2 linked regions of the Hahella sp. HNIBRBA332 genome follow. The protein of the gene in region 2 interacts with the protein of the main gene of each other region in a pairwise test. Links are inferred from orthologs where the notes say so. Each region holds a gene or a part of one and is shown on either strand. Other genes may lie near its edges.

Region 1 (5,399 bases), 2.3 Mb from region 2 along the record:
GACCCGCTGCAACCTCTGGCGCCCTATGCGATCAAATCCGCGATGGCGGCCCCTGGTGGATCAGCCGCACAGCCGCTATCTTTTGTCAAAGTCACCTCACCAGAGCAGCTCGATCAAGAGGTCGCCAAAGCCTCCGCCAGCGGCAAGCCCGTCATGGTGGATTTTTACGCCGATTGGTGCATCAGCTGCAAGATCATGGAACGGGAGACCTTCGTTCTACCAGAGGTGCGAGCGGGACTCAGCCGCTTTCACCTTATCAAGGCGGACGTCACTGAAAACGACCAAGGCAATCAGGCGCTGCTCAAACGCTACGGCATATTTGGACCTCCCGCATTCGTCTTCTTCGACGCCAATGGCGCAGAACTGGCGTCCAAACGCTTCCTGGGCGAAATCTCCAAAAACGCGCTTCTTAATCACGTTAAAGATATATAAACTGCCCGGCGTCGCAATCATCCATCATTAAGGGTTGTCAGCGCATGCCGCAAGATCGTTTCCTGCGGGGAGTGGCGTTCATCATTCTCGGCGAATGCTTTTTCGTGCTTACCGGCATGGTGGTGAAACATATCAGCCTGGAAGCCCACGTCTGGCAGATGGTGTTTTTCCGCAATCTCTTCGGTCTGGCTTTTCTTACTCCGCTTCTACTTCGCTCAGGGCGTAGCGCCTTCAAAACCCAGCGATTGCCGCTCCATTTTCTCCGCGCCGCCCTGGGCGTCGCCGCCTTTTCCTGTCTGATCTACACCTTCGCGTCCATTCGTTTGGCGGAAGCCACCATGCTGAAGCTGATGCTGCCGCTATTTATTCCAGTCATCGCCTGGGTCTGGCTACGCGAGCGTCCAACGCCAATTTTGGCGTTTTCTCTGGGCTTGGGATTTCTAGGCGTCATTATTATCCTGCAACCGGACAGCCTTGCCGCCGCAGGACGCCTCGCCATCCTCGCGGGATTGTGCGGCTCCCTGTTCGCCGCCGGCGCCAAAGTAGTGATTGGCCGCCTGGGCTCTACCGAGCCCAGCGTCCGCATCGTTTTCTATTTCAACCTGTTCAGCACGCTACTGTCATGCATCCCCATGCTCTGGTACTGGCAGGCGCTGGAGCCGGCCACCCTGGTCTGGCTGTTTCTATTCGCCATATTGGCGACCGTCGGCCAACTATCAACCACCCACGCCTATACACTGGCTTCGCCAGGCAAAATCGGCCTGTACAGCTACGCGTCGCTGCCAATTGCCGGCCTATTGGGATGGCTAATCTGGAGTGAAGAGATATACCTGGAGCTCTGGATCGGAAGCGGCCTGATTGTCCTGGCTGGCGCACTGACCTTCTTCTATAGCCGCCCCAGAAAACCGGTAATTGCGACCGCCAAAGGCTGACGCTTCAGCTGCCGACTTTGCGTATGTGATAAAAAAACTGCTTGTCCCGCTCGCCTGAAGCCAGCAATTCATGGCCCAGAAACTGACAGAATTTAGGGATATCTCTCTGGGTGGATGGATCCGTGGCCAATACTTCGATAACGCATCCCACGTCCACGTCATTGATACGGTTGTGCAGCATCATGACTGGCTCTGGACAAAACAGACCGCACACATCCATGACGCTGTCGATTGAGTATTCCACGTTTTCGCTCTTGCTGTCGTTCATTGCAACCTCTCCATTACGTGGCGGCGATTATACACCGTCAATGCCGCATCGGCCTCAATTGCTTGGGATTGCTTGTTATACTCATAACAACAAACATTGCTAAACCGGAGGACAGCTTCATGATCCGCGTGCTGATTGAGCGCCATATCGCCAAGACCCTGGAAACCAATTACGAATACACCGCGAAAAAAATCCTGCAGGCGGCGGTGCAGGCGCCCGGATTTCTATCTGGTGAATCGCTGCGCAACGCCAACGAACCCAATTACCGGGTGATTTGGTCCACTTGGCGTTCAGTGCAGGATTGGCAATCCTGGCAGACCTCGGATGAGCGTAAGAGGCTGATGGCGGAGCTGATTCCGATGATGGACCGGGAAGAAAAAGTCACCATCCTGGAACACTCCTAAAGAAAAGCCGGCTGAGCAGCAAACAGAGACTCGGGGGCCTGAGCCCCCGAGCGTCGCTGATTGCAATCCTCGCAAGCAGCGCGTTAATGCTTCTGAAACGCAGTCAAAAAGTGTCCGGTGAGCGCCAACACGGTGACTTCTTCGCGATCATGATATAACTGCTTCACGCGCACTTCCGACTCAATATCAGCACCGACAAGGCGTTCCTGCAACCGTTGCAAACAGGCCTCCACTTCATCCATCCGCGTTTTCATCGGCAACTTGAGATTGAACAACGCATAGGTGGTCCAGTCGTAACACAACCAATCCGCCATTCGCTCCAGCGTCCGTTTCGGCTTATCCACGATATCGCATACGACCCAATCGACTTTTTTCTGTGGCTTATAGACATATCCGTCGTCGCTGACGTAAGTCACCGCCGGATCTTCCAGAAGTTCCTGCTGCAAAGCGCCATGATCGACCGCCGTCATCTTCACGCCCTGAGTCACCATATACCAGGTCCAACCGCCTGGCGCCGCGCCCAGATCCACGCCCCGCTGACCGCGCTTCAGTACGAACTCACGTTCCGCAGGGGTCAACATGGTGAGAAACGCCTCTTCTATTTTCAGAGCGGAACGACTCGGAGCCTCATTGCGAAACCGCAGACGGGGAATACCGAGCGGTAAGGCGCTGCTGTTGGGATACATCGCCAAAGCGGCGATAATGTGCTGACCGGACAAACATACCAAGTGCAGTTGAGGCAGTTCATCCGTCTTGGTTTTGCTCAGCACGCCCGCGTTGCGCAACGCCGCGCTCATCGGCGCCGTCAGCTTCCTGGCTAATTTCTGCAAAGAGCCGGCTTCATCTTCCAACGGCGTTTCAATATGCAGGAACCCGAAGGCGCCGCCGGCGCGCAGCGCTTCGACCACTGGCGAAACACGGTCAGTGGGGTCTTCAATTTCGAGGTCATGCAACGCGCAAAACACTTGCCGCGCAAAAATGCAGCGACTTACCTCTATCTCTTTATACACATCCAGCGCATTGCCTTGGGAGCAGCGCCAAAACACAACCCCTGCCCCCTTTTCTATTTTCGAGTAACCGTAAACAAACTGCAGCGAGGCGATATTCTGCAGCTCCTGGGCGCATTCTGCTTCGAATCCAGGTCGGCAGTAGGCGAGAAGTCCGATAGCGGAGTATTTGCCGGAACTTAAAGGAGAGCGTTTACGGGAAGAGCTGGCAGGGTATTTTTGCGACATCCGGGCATTTCCAATCATCAATTCATCGACGCGCCAATGCGCGGCTGGGTAAAGGCCGCTATTGTCGTCGATCCTATCGCCCCGGGCAAATCAGCGAAGCATAAAGGCCAACGCCGCCTGCGCCGCCGTTCGCCAGTTTTGCTCTTTGGTCAGGCCTGAAGCCTTGCGCGGAGCCAGATCATGATTGCCATCGGGCAGCCAGACTACAGCGCTTTGCTCGTTCAAATACTTCTCCATATTCTCAGAGCGATCGCCAAATGGATCCCGCTCGCCCTGCAGCACCAACCCGGGAAGTGAAATATCCGCCAAGTGCTCAGTCCTGAGCTTTTCCGGTTTGCCAGGGGGATGAAAGGGATAACCAAACGCCAGCCAACCTTGCACCCTGGAATCGCCTTCCGGTAAATCCGCCGCCAGCATACTGGCCATGCGCCCCCCCATGGACTTGCCCGCCAAAAAAATCTCCCTGTCAGGAGGGCAGTTCTCCAGCGCCCCTGCGAAGCAGCTCAGCAACTTCTCCTGACGGTCCGGCGGGCGCTTCTTTCCGTTATCGCGGCGCTCCTGCATGTAGGGAAACTCAAAGCGCACGACCTTAACGCCACCGGTGCTGATCTCCCGTGTAATAAAGGACATGAAATCAGAGTCCATCGGCGCGCCGGCGCCATGAGCGAATAAAAGAACTTTCCCGGCCTGTTCCGGACCGTCGACCATGAAGCGCATGCGCCCTCCCTCAACCAAAAACCAATAAAGACTGCGATCTGAACAAATATTCATCTTTGCGCGAAGGCCGCTATTATCACGATCTCGCCTCCTTTATTAAAGGAAGGAGTCATCCCATATAAAATTGACCAGAAATAAGCCAAAAATCATCTATTATTTCTAGTAGTTATTTAGGCATTGGGTGAGAGGGATTTCCTGTCCTTTGGTCATTGCTTCACATGCCCTAAGACTTCCCTTGCAGTAAAGTCGAAGACAGACGCTCCCCTTCTGAACTAACGCATCCGCCCTCCGGTTTATAACGCGTTTGATGCATATCAAGCAGGGGAAAAAATATGTGGAGATAATGACTTGGCCAAGCATATTCAGTTGACAGCCCTATTGCGCAGCTCTTATGCTTCGGCCCGCTGTCGAGGGGGAGGAAAAAGAGGCCCCTGGTTTCTGGATCCTGAAAGCCTGACATTCGAACTGGGCGACAACTCAACATTGCAAAAGCATAACGAACTCGCCAGCAGGTTTGCGCCGTATTAATCAACTCAGGGTAGGAATAGTCACTAATGAATACAGTAAGTGCTAACGAAACCTACAACTACAAGGTGGTGCGTCAGTTCGCCATCATGACAGTTGTTTGGGGTATAGTGGGCATGGCTGTCGGCGTGCTTATCGCAGCACAGCTGGTCTGGCCGGAGCTAAATACTCACTATCCATGGTTCCACTTCGGTCGATTGAGACCTCTGCACACTAACGCCGTTATATTCGCCTTCGGCGGCTGCGCACTTTTCGCAACTTCCTACTATGTAGTCCAACGCACCAGTCAGGCGTCTCTGTTTTCCAACGGTCTGGCTAGCTTCACCTTCTGGGGCTGGCAGGCGATTATCGTACTGGCCGCTATCACGCTGCCTCTGGGTTACACCACGTCCAAAGAATACGCTGAGCTGGAATGGCCGATCGACATTTTGATCGCGGTTGTCTGGGTGGCGTACGCTATCGTTTTCTTTGGCACGGTCGCCAAGCGCAAAAGCAAGCATATATATGTCGCTAACTGGTTCTTCGGCGCATTCATTATTACTGTCGCCGTTCTGCACATCGGCAACAGCATGGCGATTCCCGTTTCCGCCATGAAGTCTTACTCCATTTACGCAGGCGCAATCGACGCGATGGTGCAGTGGTGGTGGGGCCACAACGCGGTAGGCTTCTTCCTGACCGCCGGCTTCCTGGGCATCATGTATTACTTCGTACCCAAGCAGGCGGAGCGTCCAGTTTACTCCTACCGTCTGTCCATCGTTCACTTCTGGGCGTTGATCAGTATCTACGTATGGGCCGGCGCGCACCATTTGCACTACAGCGCACTGCCTGACTGGGCGCAAAGCGCAGGGATGGTTATGTCCCTGATTCTGCTGGCTCCTTCCTGGGG
Region 2 (5,396 bases):
GTCACTTTACCCACCACCGCTTGAGGCGCTGAAGATTCCAAAGCTGTCGAAGGCGCAGGGTCTACCGAAGCAGGGGCCCCTGTCGCAGTAGAGGGCGGCTCACTGACCGAAGGCTCAGCAGTGTTACTGTCTTCGGGTTGAAGAAAATCTTCGGGGGATGGCTCCTGATCATCTTCTTCACGACCTGAACCGTCCAGCGGCATTGACTCAACCTCCGGGACGGAGGTGTCTTGCTCAACAGCCGGAACAAGCGGCTCAATTACGTCACTACTACGCTCAGGAGCAACCGTAATCTCGCTTGAAGCTTCCGATTCCTGCGGGGTTGATCCAACTTTCTCTGTGGAAACCAGTTCGCGCCCCGATAGGAAGAAGTAAATGAGTCCCGCCGCTACCGCCAAAGCCAATAGTATCAGCCACAATCCGCCGCCATGCTTAGGCTTCTCCTCATAAGAGGGGGCAGGAGCTGCTCTTTCTTCAGTAAAGCCACCATCTTCCAGAGATAACTCTTGCTCCAGATCTTCGATCACCCGGTCCTCGGACAGGTTAACCAAGCGGGCGTATGCTCTGACGTACCCTTTCAAGAATACCAGTCCAGGGAGCTGACTGTGTTCGCCATCCTCGATGGCTTTCACATAACGTGGAATAACATGCAGCCGTTCGGCGGTTTCCGGTATGCTCCAGCCCAAACTCTCCCTGGCCTGACGCAATCGGCTGCCCGGTCGGTCATTAGCGGCGGGATTGGATGCGGCCTCGGACGACATATCAACTACTTCCTTTCATCGTTTTATATTCAGCGGAGTTGGGAAACATGTTCTTTAACAACAACATCAAAGATGCTTCCTCATTCAAATCCTTCTTCTCCCTGGCGATTTTTATTCCCAACGCCAAGCTTGCGGGGGAGTGCGAAGCCCCGCCTCTGCGCACTGCCTCCCAGAATGAACTATATAGTTTATCTGCCTGCGACAATCCGCCCTTATCAAAATATAAGGAAGCCAAGGCGTATACCACATCAGGTTGTCCATGCCTCAACGTCAGCGACTTCTCATAGGCTCTAATCGCGGGCTCTATTTCTCCCATTCGCAAACGAATAAGACCAATGTTACTAAACACCTGGGCCCTGCTTTCATAACTTACGTCTTCAGAAGCTCGTTCTAGCTGTTCAACTGCTTCCTTGTAACGACCTTCCTCATAAAGATAAGCCGCGTAGTAAGTACGTCCCCGAGTAAAGTTAGAGTCAGAGCGAAGCGCGGATTTAAATTGTTTCTCAGCCAGCAGTGACTCTTTCTGTCGCTGATACACCAAACCAAGAGCCGCAAGCGCCTCAGCATTATCAGACTTGATTTCTAGCGCTCGCTTCAGTTTCTGCAAGGCGCTATCCAAGTCACCCTGCTGATAATACGCCAACCCCAGTTGAACATATTGCTGAGACGCTTTTTCTTCAGACGCTTTATTGGTGTACGGCCCTGTAACAGTCGTAACGCACCCTGCAAGCACGCCGCCCAATACCATCGCCAATACTGCAGTTTTAATAGTACGCTTGACGTTTTCCATTTTTCTCAACTTAGCTATCAATTCCTGCGTTATTTTCAATGTAATAAACAGCCTTGCATCGTAGGGACCTGAAGCTATGCCTCCATCAATCTAATTAGACGGAAGCTCTGCCGTCAGGGGAAACATTAATATTTTGCAGAGGGATATATTTCTGACTTCTTCGCGTTCTGTCCTCAACCCGCCCTACCAACTGGCCGCATGCCGCATCAATATCATCGCCGCGCGTAGTTCGAATGGTCGCCACATAGCCTGCATCGCTCAACACCTTTTGGAACCTTAATGTCGCGTTTCGGGAGGGACGCTCATAACCGCTATTAGGGAACGGGTTGAATGGGATCAGGTTAATTTTACATGGTAAGTCGCGTAATAAGTCTCGCAACTCACGTGCGTGTGTTTCGCTGTCGTTTACGCCTGCAATCAAGGTGTATTCAACCGTAATGCGACGTTTATCAGAAAGTTTGCCCAGATAACGATGGCAAGCCGCCAACAACTCTTCTATTGGGTACTTTTTATTGACCGGAACCAGAACATCTCGCAACGGGTTATTTGGCGCATGCAGGGAGATTGCGAGGGAGACGTCGGTAACATCACCCAGCTTATCGAGGGCCGGGACAAGTCCGGAGGTGCTGACAGTCAAGCGGCGCTTGGAAATACCAAAGCCAAAATCGTCCATCATGACGTCGCAGGCGCGCACGACGTTGTCGAAATTCAATAAGGGCTCGCCCATTCCCATAAAGACAACGTTCGTGACGTAACGCTCTTTGGACAAGTCATAATCGCCAAAAGATCTCGCCGCAACCCACAACTGACCGATTATTTCAGCGGAACTCAGGTTACGATTGAACCCCTGCTTTCCAGTTGAACAGAAACTGCAATCCAGCGAGCATCCAATCTGGGAGGAAACGCACAATGTACCCCGGCCATTATCCGGGATATAGACAGTTTCAATACTGTTGCCGCCAGCCAATCGCATAACCCACTTACGGGTGCCGTCGGCAGAAATATCTTCATATATAACTTCAGGCACGGAAACTTCAGCTACATCTTTCAGTTTTTCCCGTAATGCCTTACTCATATTCGTCATGAGGTCAAAGTCAGATACGCCAAGATGATACATCCACTTCATCAATTGAGTGGCGCGGAATTTTTTCTCTCCCAACGACTCGAAAAAAGATTCGAGATCGGAACGATTCATTCCCAATAAGTTAATTTTAGCGTTGGCGCCTGACATGCTTTACCTCTTAAAAAGAGTGCAGCGATAATGCTGCACTCGATTAGTTGCCTCGACTGATAATTTTATATCAGCTGCGTGGGCAGATTTCGTTCTCGCTGAAGAAATAAGCTACTTCGCGCTCAGCAGACGCTGCAGAGTCAGAGCCATGCACCGCGTTTGCGTCAATAGAGGAAGCGAAATCCGCGCGAATAGTGCCTGGCTCAGCTTCTTTGGGGTTGGTTGCGCCCATAAGTTGACGGTTCAGAGCGATGGCGTTTTCACCTTCCAGCGCTTGAACAACAACAGGACCAGAAGTCATGAAAGCAACCAGATCAGGGAAGAATCCGCGCTCTTTGTGTTCAGCATAAAAGCCTTCAGCCTGCTCTTGCGACAGGTGCAGCATTTTTGCAGCCACAATACGCAGACCGGCCTTCTCAAAACGCGAATAGATTTCGCCGATTACATTTTTAGCCACTGCGTCAGGCTTGATGATTGATAGCGTACGTTCTACGGCCATCGATATGCTCTCCAAAATCAGGGTTATAACAACTTTAGGTTTATATTCTGAACAGGCGATTATACGCATGTTCCGGGGAAAGTTACACTCCGCTCCTAGCACGAAAAAGGCTTCAGTGACACAAGTGTCAAATGAGCGGCATTCGCGATAACGGACGCCAGATACTTTCAGTCTGAAATTGCATCAGGCGCATATTTAAATTTTGTTAACAAGAGCCAAGAAAGCGCTCTCGATTAAGGTCTGTGGCGTTAACCGCCCAGCTTGGCCTTCCACGCAGGAGATAATTCACGCAATTTATTCACTGCAGTAATAATGACATCCGCGGCGACATCAACATCTTCTTCTTGAGTAAAACGCCCCATAGAGATACGTAGGGAACTGAGCGCCAACTCATCCGGCACGCCAACTCCCCTCAACACATAAGAGGGCTCAAGCGAAGCGGACGTGCAAGCAGAACCTGTTGAAACCGCAAGATCTCGCATCGCCATCAACAGCGACTCGCCATCGACATATCCGAAACTGATATTCAATGTGCCCGGCAGCCTTTGGGAATCCGAGCCGTTCAGGTGGATTTCCGGCAATACAGAGAGCGCTCGCCACAATCTGTCACGCAACCCCGCCAGTCGCTCAGCCTCTCCCATCAGGCTTTGCCCAGCCAACTCAAAAGCGACGCCCATGCCAACAATTTGGTGAGTTGGCAGCGTACCGGAACGCATGCCCCGCTCATGGCCGCCACCATGGATCTGAGCATCCACGCCGACAAATGGATTTCTTCGAACGTAGAGCGCTCCTATACCTTTAGGCCCGTATATTTTATGCGCACAGCAAGACAACAGGTCGACAGGCATGGTTTTCATATCGACAACCAACTTGCCCACGGACTGCGCCGCATCCACATGAAAAAAAGCTTGATGCCCACGCAACAGCTCACCAATTGCCTGAATATCGTTAACACTACCCAGTTCGTTATTGGCGTGCATCAGGGAAACGAGAATAGTGTCGTCACGCAATGCATCCTTAACTGACTGCGGACTGACGACGCCATCTTTGCCCGGTTTCAGATAAGTCACGTCGTAACCCTGCTTTTCCAGATAGGCGCAGGGATCCAGCACAGCCTTGTGCTCTATGGCGCTGGTAATGATATGGCGGCCTTTTTCAGCGTAACGACTCGCCACGCCTTTAATAGCGAGGTTATCCGCTTCTGTCGCACCAGAAGTCCAAACAATCTCCCGAGGATCGGCGCCAATCAGGTCCGCCACTTGGCGACGCCCTTTTTCCACCATCTCTTCTGCACGCCAGCCGTAAATATGCGAACGGGACGCCGGGTTGGCGAAGACGCCATCCAACGTCAAGCAATTGCTCATCGCCTCAGCGACTCTGGGGTCCACCGGCGTAGTGGCGGCATAGTCGAGATATATAGGTTTCTTCATTATTTCAATTATCCATATCCAAGTACTTCAGCGCTCCCCGCGCCTGCATCACCAATGACGCGAGAGAAACCAGGTTAGCCGATATCGACCAAAGAAATACCTGTTTCGCCCGCTCGTTTTCTTTCAGCCTGCCTCTCAGCAATTTCTTGCACAGCCCGACTGGAGACCAACTCCTCCAGGCTGATACTACTGAGGTAATCGTGAATACGCTCACTGAGATCCTGCCACAAGTGGTGGGTTAGACAGATTTCACCGCCCTGACAGTCCCCTTTTCGCCCACATCTCGTCGCATCAATAGATTCGTTAACCGCTTCAATAATGTCAGCTACCGCCGTCTCACCGAGTGGACGCGCCAACTTATAACCACCGCCGGGCCCTCTGACACTGGACACCAGACGATTACGCCTTAATTTGGCGAACAATTGCTCAAGATATGAAAGCGAGATGCCCTGACGCGCCGAGATATCCGCCAGACTAACAGGACCGCTATCACCGTGCAGCGCCAAATCCAGCATGGCGGTCACCGCATAGCGGCCTTTGGTGGTCAAGCGCATGATCAAACCCCTAATTAATTTAGGGCATTATGAAATGACCCTGCAAACTGATCAAGTATTACGGATTATGTCGTCAAGCTACTTATCTTCGCGGACACACTCAAAGTCCTCGCTCTTCAGAGGAGGCAGTT

What was found.
Region 1: the proteins of O5O45_RS15350 (region 2) and tusA interact in binary tests that used the Escherichia coli proteins (3 or more experiments, as listed by UniProt). The link is inferred for Hahella sp. HNIBRBA332 from one-to-one orthologs.

The regions. Positions count from the first base shown.
Region 1 is NZ_CP132203.1:1,116,823-1,122,221, reverse strand. The notes cover bases 1-2,779. They hold tusA (sulfurtransferase TusA), read right to left. Parts: upstream 1,633-2,779; coding sequence 1,369-1,632; downstream 1-1,368. Other genes in these bases: rlmM (23S rRNA (cytidine(2498)-2'-O)-methyltransferase RlmM), read right to left, coding at 2,120-2,779; O5O45_RS05240 (antibiotic biosynthesis monooxygenase family protein), read left to right, coding at 1,752-2,036; O5O45_RS05250 (DMT family transporter), read left to right, coding at 477-1,364; dsbD (protein-disulfide reductase DsbD), read left to right, coding at 1-432. In the rest of the region: more of rlmM, read right to left, coding at 2,780-3,271; O5O45_RS05230 (alpha/beta family hydrolase), read right to left, coding at 3,362-3,988; ccoN (cytochrome-c oxidase, cbb3-type subunit I), read left to right, coding at 4,543-5,399. UniProt on the Escherichia coli protein: Sulfur carrier protein involved in sulfur trafficking in the cell. Part of a sulfur-relay system required for 2-thiolation during synthesis of 2-thiouridine of the modified wobble base 5-methylaminomethyl-2-thiouridine (mnm(5)s(2)U) in tRNA.
Region 2 is NZ_CP132203.1:3,461,686-3,467,081, forward strand. What follows is about bases 2,621-5,396. They hold O5O45_RS15350 (IscS subfamily cysteine desulfurase), read right to left. Parts: upstream 4,712-5,396; coding sequence 3,530-4,711; downstream 2,621-3,529. Other genes in these bases: rlmN (dual-specificity RNA methyltransferase RlmN), read right to left, coding at 2,621-2,782; ndk (nucleoside-diphosphate kinase), read right to left, coding at 2,853-3,281; iscR (Fe-S cluster assembly transcriptional regulator IscR), read right to left, coding at 4,786-5,265; cysE (serine O-acetyltransferase), read right to left, coding at 5,344-5,396. Outside these bases: O5O45_RS15330 (RodZ domain-containing protein), read right to left, coding at 1-761; type IV pilus biogenesis/stability protein PilW, read right to left, coding at 763-1,590; more of rlmN, read right to left, coding at 1,646-2,620. UniProt on the Escherichia coli protein: Master enzyme that delivers sulfur to a number of partners involved in Fe-S cluster assembly, tRNA modification or cofactor biosynthesis. Catalyzes the removal of elemental sulfur from cysteine to produce alanine.